3 regions of the Solibacillus cecembensis genome follow, and region 2 is predicted to be linked to each of the others. Evidence: predicted binding sites of a transcription regulator. Region 2 holds the regulator's gene; each other region holds the start of a gene.

Region 1 (5,076 bases), on a different contig from region 2:
AAATAACATATGAAATTATCGAAAAAAATAATGGATTATCTGAATCTGATAATTTTGGTGGATTTGGTAGTTTTAACTTCTAAGTAATTAGGATGTTGCTGCCTTTTTCTATAAGGTATACTAGAAAGTGAATATATTAAGAAGTAGGTGTTTTTTTTGACAGAACTAGGAGCTCGCTTGAAAGAAGCGAGATTAGCTAAAGGCTATAGCTTAGATGATTTACAAGAAATGACGAAAATTCAAAAGCGTTACTTAATCGGAATTGAAGAAGGCAATTATTCAATTATGCCAGGTTCTTTCTATGTACGAGCATTTATTAAACAATATGCTGAAGCGGTTGGACTCGATGCAGATCAACTATTTATGGATTATCGAAAAGAAGTGCCAGAAGTGCAGAAAGAGGAAGTAGCACAGTCCTTTTCACAAAGCCCAAGTCGTCGTAGAATGGCTTCAAGCACTTCAAATAAAACGATGGAAGCCATGCCAAAAATGATTGCGGGTTTATTTTTGATTGTCATTCTTGTCGTTAGTTGGACATTAATGGTCAAAAAATCAGGTGAAAATCCCGATGTCGCAGATAATAGCGATAAACCATTCGAATATGCGCAAAATAATGCAAATAAAGATCAACCAAAAGATACAGCTGACCCGACAAATGAGGAAGGTACAGAAACGGATAACGAACCGGAAGAACCAATCGTAGAAGAACCTATCGTGTCACAAGCCATTACTCCAGGTGCTGTAAATGGAGAAAATACAGTTTATGAAGTATCAGGAACGGATACGTTAAATATTCGCTTGGTAGTTTCAGGTGATACATGGTTAGGTATTCGAAATGAAGCTACTGCAGGGAAAAGAGCAGAAGAACAAATTACGGACCGAGTATACAAAGCGGGAGAAGTTGTGGAGAATGATTCTACAGCAAATGCCTATGCACGCATTCGATTAGGGAATTCAAAAGTGGTAAAAGTATTTGTAAATGATGTAGAATTAACATATGCACAAGATCGTACTACACAAAACATTATTTTGAAGCTAGTTACGGAACAACAAGGACAATAGTCATCTTTAAGATGGCTATTTTCTTTCAAACGAAAGGTGTTAGAAAATGAATATTCCAAATAAGATTACAGTCTCACGCATACTTTTAATCCCAATATTTGTGATTGTAATGATGTTTGATTTCGGCTGGGGTAATATGACGCTGTTTGGTGCAGAAATGCAAGTGAACTATTTTATCGGAGCGTTAATCTTTATTTTTGCTTCAGCAACGGATTGGGTCGATGGTTATTATGCACGTAAGTACGATTTAGTGACAAACTTAGGGAAATTTTTAGATCCATTAGCAGATAAATTACTCGTTTCAGCAGCATTTATTTTACTTGTTGAAATCGATTTAGCGCCTGCTTGGATTGTGATTATTATTATTTCTCGCGAGTTTGCGGTAACCGGTTTACGCTTAATTTTAGCGGGGCAGGGAGAAGTTGTAGCAGCCAATCAACTTGGGAAAGTTAAAACATGGGCACAAATTGTTGCAATTTCAGCGTTAATTTTACACAATACGATATTTACTTTAGTAGGTATTCCATTTGATGATATTATGTTGTATATCGCATTAATTTTCACAGTATGGTCAGGCTGGGATTATTTTTATATTAATCGTCGTGCATTGCTGGAGTCAAAGTAAAATCAATAACTTTGCAATTGATAGGATATAGTTAAAAAATCATCATTTTGGTCTTAACCGAAATGATGATTTTTGGATTATGCAGTTACAAGAATGGAAAATTGGACAGGATGGTGGAGTTTAATGAATGCAGAAGTCATTGCAGTTGGTTCAGAATTATTGCTTGGTCAAATTGCCAACACGAATGCGAAATTTATTTCGAATCAACTATCGGAATTAGGCATTAATGTTTTTTATCATACGGTAGTAGGAGACAATGCCAATCGATTAGTGGAAACGATTAAAATTGCGGAAAGTCGTGCGGATTTAATTATTTTTTCTGGAGGTCTAGGTCCGACGAAGGATGATTTAACAAAAGAAACGATTGCCAAGCATTTGAATACCGAATTAATAATGGATGAAGTAGCTATTCGTTCGATTGAAGCGTTTTTTGCAAAACATCAGCAACCAATGACCGAAAATAATCGCAAGCAGGCACTTGTCCTAAAGGGCTGTGATGTGCTTGAAAATCGTCACGGGATGGCACCTGGAATGCTGTTAGAAAACGATAATCATACGTATATTTTATTACCTGGACCGCCAAAAGAATTAGAGCCAATGTTTCAGTTCGAAGCGAAGCCTAAATTAGCAGCGAAAATGCATGATGGTGCAGTCATTATTTCACATGTCCTACGTTTTTATGGCATTGGTGAAGCAGCATTAGAAGTGCAAGTACAAGCGATTTTAGACGACCAATCGAATCCAACAGTGGCGCCACTTGCCTCTGATGGCGAGGTGACGCTGCGTATTACAGCAAAGGCTGACGATGAGTTAACTGCTTGGCAATTAATTAACGACAAAAAACAGCAAGTTCTAGCGCTTGTAGGGGACTATCACTACGGCAATGATGATGACTCACTGGCATCAAAATTAGTAGAACGATTACTGGATAATAATTTGACGATTGCAGCAGCTGAAAGTTTAACAGCAGGTCTATTCCAATCAGAGCTTGCCGAAGTTCCAGGTGTAGGTGGGACACTGATTGGTGGTGTTGTTACTTATACAGAGCAAGCGAAAATAGAGCAGTTAGGCATTTCAAAAGATTTACTCGATCAACATAGCGTTGTAAGTAGTGAATGCGCAGCAGCTATGGCGGTGCAAGTTAAGAAAAAATTTCAAACGGATATTGGTGTAGGTTTGACAGGTGCAGCTGGTCCGACTGGTCACGGTAATCAACCAGCTGGCACAGTATGGATAGCGATTTGTATCGGGGATGAACAACCACTCACTTATCAATTACACCTTTCTAGCTCACGCAATACGAATCGACTGCGCGCGGTCAAATTTACGTACAGTTTTTTGATGCGCGAATTAGTGAAAAGCGGTTATAAAAAGTGAAAATTATATCAATTACGCCTCGGCGTAATTGCGTCCAGATTTTTTTCGAGTTCGCTCGAAAAGCTCCTCTTAAAAATCTGTGACATCCGCTGGAGCTTAACTTGATTCAGCCGGGGTTTGAACCACCACTGAATAGAATGGCATATTTGGCATTCATCCCCCACTTATAGAAGTAGGGGACTTCTGCTGAATCAAGTTAAATAAATCAAGCAAATTGTCATTTTAAATGAAAAAAGAGGCTGATTTCGTCAGTTTGAAGTGAAAACCGAAAATACGTTCGCTTTTTCTTGCAATGTGATGCCATTACCGAGTATAATAGGAATATAAATTACAAATTAGGCTTTTTTCTTAAGGAGGAAATAATTTGAGCGATCGTAAAACAGCATTAGATATGGCGTTAAAACAAATTGAAAAGCAATTCGGTAAAGGTTCTGTTATGAAGTTAGGGGAAGCAACAGACCGCAAGATGGAAACATCCTCTTCAGGCTCTATTGCGCTTGATACAGCACTAGGTATAGGTGGATACCCACGTGGACGTATTGTGGAAGTTTACGGACCTGAATCTTCAGGTAAAACAACAGTAACGCTTCACGCAATTGCAGAAATTCAAGCAAATGGTGGTACGGCAGCATTTATCGATGCAGAGCATGCATTAGATCCTGTTTATGCACAAAAGCTAGGCGTTAATATTGATGAGTTATTATTATCACAGCCAGATACAGGGGAGCAGGCTCTTGAAATTGCTGAGGCGTTAGTGCGTTCAGGCGCTATTGATATTATCGTTATTGACTCAGTAGCAGCATTAGTACCAAAAGCGGAAATTGAAGGTGAAATGGGTGACTCACATATGGGTCTCCAAGCACGTTTAATGTCTCAAGCACTTCGTAAGTTATCGGGTGTTATTAATAAATCAAATACGTTAGCAATCTTTATTAACCAAGTTCGTGAAAAAATTGGGGTTATGTTCGGAAATCCTGAAACAACTACCGGTGGACGTGCGTTAAAGTTCTACTCGTCGATCCGTCTAGAAGTTCGTAGAGGCGAAGCAATTAAACAAGGTACGGATATTGTTGGAAACAAAACAAAAATTAAAGTTGTAAAAAATAAAGTAGCACCACCATTCCGCACAGCAGAAGTTGATATTATGTATGGAGAAGGGATTTCAAAAGAAGGCGAAATCGTTGATATTGGTGCAGAGTTAGATATTATTCAAAAAAGTGGCTCATGGTATTCTTATAACAACGACCGCATTGGTCAAGGTCGTGAAAACGTGAAACAATTCTTTAAGGAAAATCCAGCAATTCGCGATGAAGTAGCTGAAAAAATCCGTCAAAACTTTGGAATTGGTGAGTTAGGCTACACAATTGGTGCGCATGATAACCAAGAGAAAGAAGAAGAAGAGTTAGACTTATTGAAAGATGAAGAATAAGTAATTCGAATTTTTTTGTTCATCAATAAATAACTTAATTTACTTGAAAAATATCATTTTGACTAACGGTCGAAATGATATTTTTACATATTGGACGCTTTTCATAGCGCAAAAATTGTTTTACAACATTTGGAATGAGCCATATTGCGCAGGAACTAAGATATAAAAATCATATGCAATGCGGCTAATCTTGACATTGCTAAATTGGAATTATACAATTAACATGTATAATTTCTAAATTTTGAAATGGAATAGGCAAAATGTCTTTTATAGGACGATTTTGCCGTCTTAAACATCAGACATATGGGCTTAGGAGGAGAACGCTATGGTTAAATCAATACTCCTTGTTTTGCTAGGACTCGCTGTCGGTGGTGTTGTTATCTATGTCTACATGAAAAAAGTGAATGAATCAAAAGTGACTGGTGCCAAGCATATTGCAGAGCAAATCGTTGAAGATGCGAAACGTGAAGCAGATGCACTGAAAAAAGAAGCACTACTTGAAGCAAAGGATGAAACTCACAAATTTCGTACTGAAGCAGAAAATGACATCCGTGACCGTCGTGGCGAGCTTCAAAAACAAGAG
Region 2 (5,076 bases):
GCGTAATTGCTTTGTCCATAAAGTGTAAGCCATTGGTGCAGCGCCCATTGGAAGTCCTGGGTGACCTGAGTTTGCCTTTTCAATTGCGTCGATTGATAGTGTACGGATAGCATTAATTGCTAACTGATCCATATGTTGTGTCATTATGTGACATCCTTTCTTTCTCGTGCGTTATTTATTCCTACTTAGTTTAGACAAAAACGGACAAGAAAACAATCCTTTATCCTAACGTTTTATAAAATATGTCATACTTTATGATAATTATGTCATATCAATTGAAATGATGTTAATTGATGAATTTATTTTGCTCTTTAATTTGCTTTAATTTTTCTGGTGTTACGTCATTTCCTTCTTCATCTACCACTTTCACATGCTCAATCGTATCACGCATTGTTGAGCGGAAAATATCCAAATATTCTTTTCTTAAAGCCGTGCGTTCTTTCGCCTGCTCCTCTGTTAGCTTGCCCTCTTTTGCCAACTTCGATAATTCGTTAATTCGAGCTAATTTTTGTTTTGATAACATTCTATTCTCACCTTTCAAATTTACATGTATACACAATAATACTACGGTATGAAAAAATGAGTTGAAGTGCAAGTAAATTATCTTAGTATTAGCTAACATTTTAAATTAGAATGTTGTAGAATGATGTTTTACAACAAATATTGAGTTATTCAACTTCGCAATAGATGGCTTATAGATAAACTTTACTTACTAGATGTTATTTACGTTTAACAGATAGTCTAACCTATTTTGAAAATGGCCCATTCATATCATCCTTCTATCTTTCTTGGTTATCATAATATGTTTTATTTGCATAGTTTTGATCCGAACCATTTAAATAGGCTAGTATGACTTTTGGGTTTTTCAATAATCCCCAATCTCCGTAAGTATCAAACCTTCTACATGAAGTTGTCATGCCATTTTTTATAGTCCCCCACTTTTTGCTACTTCTTTTCCCATAATCTTTTAACCGTTTGGCAAAATCGGCGTCTTCGGCCATAAGCATATTTTCATTAAAGCCATTGATTGCTATAAAGTCTTTTTTGTAGCACCAAAAAATCCCTACTGATATGGCTCCATACTTGAAAAGTAAAGGAACAATGAGCAATAACGCCGAAACGACAATACCTAGAGACATTCTTTCAAATTTCCCGTTTGCACCACCGCCTATGTAATTCCCGGAGGCTAATAATTGCTCTACATTAGTTAGTAGGTCCTCTGACATTTGGGTATCCGCATCTATCGTAATTATTATTTCACCATTTGCAATTGCAGCACCCGCATTTCGAATTTTAGACAAGTTTTTATCTTCATTTCTCAATGTAATACAATGATATGAGTTTGCAATTTCCTCGGTTTTATCCGTACATCGATTTAATACAACGATAATCTCAACTTGATTTGTATATCCTTTTGAAGCCGCAACGATTGAATCCAAACATTTCCCAATATACTTTTCTTCATTATGTGCAGGAATAATAATGGAAAACTTAATTTTTTTTGTCATACTTCATTCCTCCCTAACTGAATTATATGCAGCTAGTCGGATTCATAATTAATAAATGCTAGCAATTACTGTGCAACATTTACGCCATATTCATGCAAGAAATTCCAGTTAAAGTAATTCTCTTACTTTTAGCTAATGAAAAAAGACTCGAAGTGCAAGTGATTACTCTTCAAGTCTGTCAATATGTTCAATATAACGTCGATGGACAGTCGCCTTACTTACTTGATAACCAAGTCCTGTTAACGTATTTGATATTTCTAAAAAAGTGAGCCCTTTTTGACGTAAATTCACAATTTCTTCAATTGGTACTTCTTTACGTTCTCTACCTTCCTGATTGCCTCTGTTTTTCAAATTATTTTCTGGTTTATATCCATTTTCAACGGCACGGCGCATGCCACGTCGAATTTTAGCGTTATGCATACGGCGCTGGTATTCTTCCACGACTGCTAAAATTTCAAGCAGCATCGTATCCATTTCATTCAATGCTAATAGACCCGCATCGTTTAACGAATAAACCATCGCTTCCTGTTTTTGAATAAGGTGTAGTACCGCCATCCGCGCATTGCCACGTCCTAAACGTGTCTCGTCTTGCACAAATAGCGCTTTAATATCGAATGCCTTCATGTAGTCAAGCATGTCGAGTAAGCCATCTCGGTCAACCTCATAGCCACTCTGTTGATCGAGAAATACTTGCCATTCTGTATAGCCATGTGACCGTGCATATTGTGTCAATTCTTCTTGCTGTCGTGTTAACGACGTCTCTTGTGTTGATTTGTCGGTACTCACACGACAATAAATGACTGCTTTATTTTGATTCATTAGTTTCACTCGCTACTTTAATAGTATGTATTTCTGGTGATTCAGATAACCCTACGATATGTTTGGAGTTTTTTACGATAGGTACTAATAACAGCTGCCCACTTATAATTTTCCCATCACGCAATGCATTTTCCTTTTTTACCGTGACAATCCAATCATGCTCTGCCATTTTACCACGATATTGCCCAGCTAACGACCATAAAGTATCTCCTTGTTCGATGGTAATGTGTTCGTATGAAGTAATTTGTTCGTCTTTCGCTATAATAAATGCAAGAAACAGAAATGAAAATAAGAAGAACATTGTTGTAAAGCCATTTAACTTCATTTTACCCATAATAAATCGCCCCTTTAGAATGTACGTTCGGAATATATGTTCTTATAATAATAGGAACATACGTTTTTGTCAACCCCTTTTAGAACCTATGTTTGCATTCTTGTTCGCATACTGATATACTAAATTTAATAAAACTACTTATTAAAGAGGTGAGTGTGTTGACAAAAATTTCGAAGCGTCAAGAAGCCATTTTAGCTTTTATAAAAGATGAAGTTCGTACAAAAGGCTACCCACCTTCTGTCCGAGAAATCGGTGAAGCTGTTGGTTTAGCTTCAAGTTCAACTGTCCATGGACATCTAGCTCGTTTAGAAAGTAAAGGGCTCATTCGTCGAGATCCGACAAAACCACGTGCCATTGAAATTCTTGAGCAAGGAGACCCAACCATCCCAAAGCAAGGCGTTATCCATGTGCCACTAATTGGCAAAGTAACGGCCGGACTTCCTATTTCTGCCATTGAAGATATTCAGGAATACTTTCCACTACCCGATACATATGGTTCTTCGGAGGATGAATTGTTCATGCTCGAAATTATGGGTGAATCTATGATTGAGGCTGGTATTTTAAATGGCGATTACGTAATCGTTAAAAAATGCTCTGCTGCAAATAACGGGGAAATTGTCGTGGCTATGACAGAAGATGATGAAGCAACAGTAAAGCGCTTCTATAAGGAAAAATCGTATTTCCGTTTACAACCTGAAAATAGTTCGATGGATCCGATACTCGTAAACCAAGTAACGATTCTTGGGAAAGTTGTTGGATTATACCGCAACGTGCATTAAAAACAAGTATGCCGCAAACGTTTGAATCGTTTGCGGCTTTTTCTATTGTTTCTTTATCGATGCATCTATAAAGCTTTTAAATAGTTTCTCAGAAGGAGCATCATTTTCAAGACCTTCTGGATGCCACTGTACACCAATACAATATGGATGCGTTGGATGCTCAATCCCTTCAATGACTCCATCTTTTGCACGGGCATTGACAATAAATCCATCAGCTACTACATCGACAGCTTGATGATGGAAGGAATTCGTTAAAATCGAGGAGGCCCCGATAATTTGCTGTAGCTTCGATTGCTCAAGCTCCACTGTATGCGTGACTTCATGACGCATGGATACTTGTGTATGCTTCAATACATTTTCCACTTGCGTATCAATATCTTGATATAAGGTTCCACCAAATGCTACGTTCATCACTTGCTCACCACGACAAATGCCTAAAATCGGTATTTCCCGTTCAAATGCGCGCTTCATAATGAGTATATCGCTTTTATCGCGTTCATCAATGACAACACCGAGCTTATAATGGGGTTCCTGTCCAAAAATTAATGGATTCACATCATAGCCACCAATTGATACAACACCGTCCACAATATCTAATATTTGCTCAACATTTCCCTCGTTAATAACAGGCAAACAAATAGGCGTGCCTCCAGCTCTTTTAATCGCATGAATGTATGTATTATTAATCTCTTTCTTTCCTTCTACAGGATGCATCGTTAGCCCAATAACAGGTTTCATTATTTTCCTCCCCAAAATTTGATATTAGTAGCATACCATTAATAGTCAAATTTGTGTGAATGTTTAAAAATTAAAAAGCGATCCATACCACTGTAATATGGGCTCGCCGTAAAAATAGACAATGATTGCAGCAAGTGAAATAGAAGGGCCAAATGGAACAGGCGTCTTTCTTCCTTTATTACGAATTTTTAAGATGACAATTCCCACAAACATACCGATGACCGCTGCTAAAAATAGCGTCAACAACGTCTGAACCGTTCCGAGAACAAGTCCGATGACGAAAAACAATTTAATGTCTCCCCCACCCATGCCCCCTTTTGACACGACCGCGATGAATAATAAAATACCAAAGCCAACAATTGCTCCTAACAAACTATCCCACCAAGGTTCGAGTGATGCAAAAATGCGTGCAAGTATTAAAAATGGAAGGAAAAATAATAATACTTTATCTGGAATGATCATATACGCAATATCTGAAACATTAATAATCATTAATAACGATATAAATAACAGGGCCACTGCTAACTCTGGTTGCCATCCAATTTCCCAAAAGGCAAAGGCAAATAACCCTCCTGTCAAAAGCTCCGTTATCATATAAATTGGCGAAAAACGCACGCCACAGCCCCGACATTTCCCGCGCAATAATACATACGAAAATACAGGAATGAGGTCGATTATTGTTAGCTGACGCTGACAGTTCGTGCAATGGGAAGGGGGTGAAATGATGGACTCCTTTTTAGGTATACGCAAACCGACTACATTGAAAAAAGAACCGAATACCAAGCCGAAAATACCTGCAACAATGGTAAAAGTAATTGTCATACCGAACGAACCCTCCAATTTTCCCCTTAGCAATATATTAATAAAAACAGTTTTAGTGTTAACTATTACATATGTT
Region 3 (5,076 bases), on a different contig from region 2:
ATTGTTGTAGGTACACCAGGACGTATTCGCGATTTAGTAAAAGAAAACGCCTTACTTGTACACACTGCGCCAATCTTAGTCGTTGATGAGGCAGACTTAGCCTTTGATATGGGCTTCATCGAAGAAATTGATGGCTTTGCTTCAACTATGCCAGATAAGCTGGAAATGTTCGTATTTTCAGCAACAATTCCAGAAAAACTAAAGCCTTTCTTAAAAAAATATATGGATGCACCTACGCATATTCATATGAATGATAAGCGCCCCGTTGCAGAAGGCATTGATTTTGTATTAGTACCTGTACGTTCAAAATCACGTAACGCACGTTTATTGGAAGTCATGAAGGGAATTAATCCATTTTTATCAGTCGTATTTTGTAACACACGTAAAAATGCTGAGTCTGTTGCGACATTTTTAGCAGAGCAAGGCATTCGTGTAGGACAAATTCATGGAGATTTATCACCACGTGACCGTAAAAAAATGATGAAACAAGTTCGTGATTTAGAATTCCAATACATCGTAGCGACAGATCTTGCTGCGCGCGGAATCGATATTCAAGGGATTTCACACGTGATTAACTATGAGCTTCCAGAAGACTTAGAGTTTTTCATTCACCGTGTAGGTCGTACCGCTCGTGCTGGCACAAAAGGAACAGCGATTACATTGTTCCAGCCAGAAGATGAAGATGCAATTGTTCGTATCGAAAAAATGGGTATTCCATTTGTACAAAAAGATGTGAAAAATGGTGAATGGACTGAGTTGAAAGAGCGTCACTCACGTAAAAACCGCGTGAAGCAAATCGACGAAATTGACCAAAAAGCGATATCTCTTGTTCGAAAGCCGAAAAAGGTTAAACCAGGCTATAAACGTAATATGAGATGGGAAATGGAAAAAGTTAAAAAACGCGAGCGTCGTATTAAACGTCGTACAAATAAATAGGAGGGAATATTGATGTTACTAGGTTCTCACGTATCTATGAGCGGTAAGAAAATGTTACTTGGTGCAAGTGAAGAGGCACTTTCTTATGGAGCGAATACATTCATGATTTACACAGGTGCGCCGCAAAATACGCGTCGTAAGCCGATTGAAGAATTGAATATTGCAAAAGGTCTTATGCATATGCAAGAACATGGTATGAGCAATATTGTCGTCCACGCGCCGTACATTATTAATCTAGGGAATACGACAAAACCCGAAACATTTGAGCTTGGTGTCAATTTCTTGCAAGAAGAAATTAAACGTACTGCAGCGCTGGAAGCAAAACAAATTGTGTTGCATCCAGGTGCGCATGTCGGTGCAGGAGTAGACGCTGGGATTGCACGAATTGTGGAAGGGTTAAATGAAGTGCTTTCACAAGATTATCCAGTTCAAATTGCACTGGAAACAATGGCTGGCAAAGGTACAGAGATCGGTCGTAATTTTGAAGAGCTTGCGCGTATTTTTGATGGTGTCACGAATAATGAACGATTATCCGTTTGTTTCGATACATGTCATACACATGACGCAGGCTACGATGTCGTTAATGATTTTGATGGTGTATTAAATGAATTCGACAAAATAATTGGCTTAGATCGATTAAAAGTACTACACATTAATGATTCTAAAAACGTGCGTGGTGCTGGGAAAGACCGTCACGAAAACATTGGTTTTGGTGAGCTTGGTTTTGAAGCGATGCACTATATTGTGCATCACCCGCAGTTAATGCACGTACCGAAAATTTTAGAAACGCCATTTGTAGGAGCAGACGCGAAAAATAAGCAAGCGCCTTACAAAGTAGAAATCGCCATGTTGCGAGATGGCAAGTTCCAACCAGAGCTAATCGACGCAATGCGCGGGTAGTTTTGGTTAAACATTTTAAAATTCATTCCGTTTACAAAAGGGATATCAATTGAACAGCAAGAAAAAAACGCAGTGCCTATCAAATGGTGCTGCGTTTTTTCTTTTTGTGGAGAAACTTTAGAGTAGAAAATTTCTAATAAAGGGGGAATTCTCTTCTTAGAGGATAAAATTAACACTTGTAAAAACGAACAATTGTTCTTAAAATAAAAACGAGAACATATGTTTTATATGGAGGTGCTTTTATGATAAATTGTCCGTTGCCGAATCGTTCGATTATTTGTATTGATATGCAATGCTTTTATGCAAGTTGTATGGCGATGTTGGAAGGACTGGATGTCATGAAAGTACCAATCGCAGTGATTGGCAATTTTCAGCAGCCTGGAAGTATTGTACTAGCTGCATCTCCACCAATGAAAGAACGATTTCGTATTAAAACAGGAAATAGACGTTATGAAATACCCAATCATCCAGACATCCGTTTATTCGAACCGAAGATGGCATTTTTTTTGGATATGTCGATGGCAATAACAAAGCTCATTGCACAATTCGTTCCACGAGAGGCGATTCATGTGTATAGCGTTGATGAGAGTTTTATTGATTTGACGGGATGCGAGAAAATCTGGGGATCACCTGAAAAAACGGCAAAAGCGATTCAGCAAGCGGTTTTTCAGCAATTTCATATTCGTTCTGCCATTGGGCTAGGTCCGAACATGTTAATGGCCAAGTTGGCACTTGATTTGGAGGCTAAAAAGACAGGCTTTGTAAAATGGACGTATGAGGATATACCGAAAAAACTGTGGTCCGTTCGCCCGCTTTCTAAAATGTGGGGTATTGGTCATCGGATGGAAGTAAGTTTGAATAACATGGGAATTTTTACGGTCGGGGGTTTAGCGAATATGAACTTGGAGGCGCTGGAACAACGGTTTGGTGTGATGGGGAATCAGCTATACTATCATGCCCATGGGATTGATTATTCGACCTTTGGAGAGCCGATTGTCAGTGGGCAAATTAGTTTTGGAAAAGGACAAATGCTAATGCGTGATTACACGACACGCGCTGAAATTTGTGTGATTCTGCTTGAAATGTGTGAGGACGTGGCAAGGCGTACACGTACAGCGGGTTATGTAGGGCGCACAATCTCGCTTGGGCTGTCTTATAGTAAAGCTGCGATGACGAAAGGTTTTTACCGTTCGAAAACGATTGCGGAACCAACAAATGAAACGATGGCGATTTATAAGGTGTGTAAAGAATTACTCGATACACATTTTGCTGGGGAACCAGCGCGCCAGTTGTCCGTACGGATCTCCAATGTGGAGCAAGAACGGAGTATTCAGCTAGATTTATTTGATACAGGCAAAGAGCAGCGTTTGCTTTTAGGGCATACGGTGGACAGCATACGAGAGCGATTTGGCGCAACATCGATTTTACGTGCTGTCTCCTATACGAAATCAGGTACAGCAATTGCACGCAATCGGTTAGTTGGTGGGCATCTTGCGTAAAGGGGCGTAGAATGGAAATGAATAAAGACCGGGGTACGATGAAATGGACGGCAATGATGTTACCAGAGCATATTCAGCGTTTGCGTGATTGGGAAAAAGAATTAGCTTACACAGCACCGAAAGAAAAAACAGAATGGGAACTAGAAGATTTGCAACAAACCATTGTACAAGCGTATAAGCAAGGGCTAATGGTTACTTTTTCGATTTTTAAGCAGGGAATATGGTCTGTGGAGCTTGGGGTCATTACAACGTTAGAAATAGCTAAACAGCAATTGTTGGTAGAAACAGAAACGGTTGTAAAGAAGGTTGATTTTGCAATGATTCAATCCGCACAAGTAGTTGACGGCTATGATTAGTTTAGATGAACGACCAATCGTCCATGAATTTATTGTACTTGATCTGGCCATCCGTTCTCTTCAGCAGGATTATTCAAAGCTTGAAGGATTGAAAATGCATGCGTTTTATAGTCGTTGGACGGATTTGTTAATGAAGGGTCTAAATGAGGCGTATATCGTGCAAAAAAGGCAGCTAGCGAATAAGGGGATACGCATTGTTCGATGGGTTAAAATTGATGCGCATTTTAGTGATGTTACGATTGCAACGGCTGGTGAAGATATAGCCCTTCGCTATGCGAACCAAGTGTTAAAAATGGAAGTAGAACAATTGCTCATACAAAAGGCGACTTCAATATAATTTTCAACAAAAACAGGCAGTAATGATAAAAAAACAAACCTTTATTGTTACTGCCTAATCCTGGATATCTGTCCACCAGGTATGAATAAAATAGCCATTAAAACTCTTTAACCTCGATATGCCCATTCCTCATAATCGTAATTTTTCCTTTAATTAAATTTTCTCGAAGATTATGTGATTTTGAAGTTTTGTTCAGCATCCCTGGAGATGACGAATGACAGGAATTACAAAAAGAAATAATAAAAAAATCGTCTGGTAAAGATATGTTAAGACTTATCAAATAATCAATCCCATTTTGATCGAAACCAGCTGCATTAAATTGAAGCACATTGTCACCAACAAAGTTTTGCAAAAGCTGTAGCGTAAAAGTACCTTGAGCTGTCTGAACGCTCTTTATTGTACCGAATCCTGTGACATTTAAAATGGTTCCTACATTAGTAGATATACATTGAGGTGGATTAACTAATGTTGAGTTGAATGCTATGCCCAAAAATTCGGTTGAAACGAAACTGCCTTGAAGATTACAATTTGGACAAATATTTGCTATAAACTCAACGTCCGGAACTGTATAGCTCACTCTACCAGAACAATCGCATTTAGGTATTTCGCATACATCTATTGCTTTTATTGCTTTTGATACTGGAATAACACCACATGGTTTCAAACGATTTTTACAAAGGTTGCAGGAACAATTTTTTTTACATGAACACAAAAAAAAACCTTCTTTCCTATGTTTACTATTAATTTATTCGAAAAGGTATTTTTTGCTTGTATAAGCGTTGGCATGTAAAATCAAAATTCCTATGGTTGTATTGACCTTTTAAAAAAGGGAATATTCAATTTCAAGAAAAGCCAGTTTCAGGGTTATATGCTTTTCTGCTTGGGTAGAAGAGATAGGCTATTTTCAATTTATTGGTTTATAAATAGCAATCCCCACTAGGTTTCTAAAAGAACATAGTGGAGAATCTTAATGTATATTTTATAGATTTTTCAATCAAAATTACTATGACCGGCTTTGTAGCGCTTGCCTACGAATACCAAAAACGCA

Evidence for each region. The regulator LexA, encoded in region 2, represses DNA repair genes until DNA is damaged. The targets are predictions, from matches to a motif close to CGAACATATGTTCG.
Region 1: the regulator LexA is predicted to act here: its motif matches at 3,331-3,344, upstream of recA (recombinase RecA).
Region 3: the regulator LexA is predicted to act here: its motif matches at 2,022-2,035, upstream of ACQKIH_RS16110 (Y-family DNA polymerase).

Annotation. Positions count from the first base shown of each region.
Region 1 is NZ_JBNNMF010000001.1:35,017-40,092, reverse strand. It holds gene ACQKIH_RS00185 (DUF3388 domain-containing protein) at 1-83, shown strand, start outside; gene ACQKIH_RS00180 (helix-turn-helix domain-containing protein) at 148-1,062, shown strand; gene pgsA (CDP-diacylglycerol--glycerol-3-phosphate 3-phosphatidyltransferase) at 1,109-1,687, shown strand; gene ACQKIH_RS00170 (competence/damage-inducible protein A) at 1,811-3,064, shown strand; gene recA (recombinase RecA) at 3,429-4,493, shown strand; gene rny (ribonuclease Y) at 4,819-5,076, shown strand, end outside.
Region 2 is NZ_JBNNMF010000003.1:263,351-268,426, reverse strand. It holds gene tkt (transketolase) at 1-144, opposite strand, end outside; gene ACQKIH_RS04580 (DUF896 domain-containing protein) at 287-523, opposite strand; gene ACQKIH_RS04575 (glycosyltransferase) at 780-1,508, opposite strand; gene ACQKIH_RS04570 (YneB family resolvase-like protein) at 1,671-2,327, opposite strand; gene yneA (cell division suppressor protein YneA) at 2,314-2,661, opposite strand; gene lexA (transcriptional repressor LexA) at 2,820-3,440, shown strand; gene ACQKIH_RS04555 (gamma-glutamyl-gamma-aminobutyrate hydrolase family protein) at 3,483-4,178, opposite strand; gene ACQKIH_RS04550 (prepilin peptidase) at 4,242-5,000, opposite strand.
Region 3 is NZ_JBNNMF010000019.1:15,051-20,126, reverse strand. It holds gene ACQKIH_RS16120 (DEAD/DEAH box helicase) at 1-936, shown strand, start outside; gene ACQKIH_RS16115 (deoxyribonuclease IV) at 949-1,836, shown strand; gene ACQKIH_RS16110 (Y-family DNA polymerase) at 2,079-3,335, shown strand; gene ACQKIH_RS16105 (YolD-like family protein) at 3,353-3,691, shown strand; gene ACQKIH_RS16100 (YhjD family protein) at 3,684-4,028, shown strand; gene ACQKIH_RS16095 (hypothetical protein) at 4,126-4,692, opposite strand.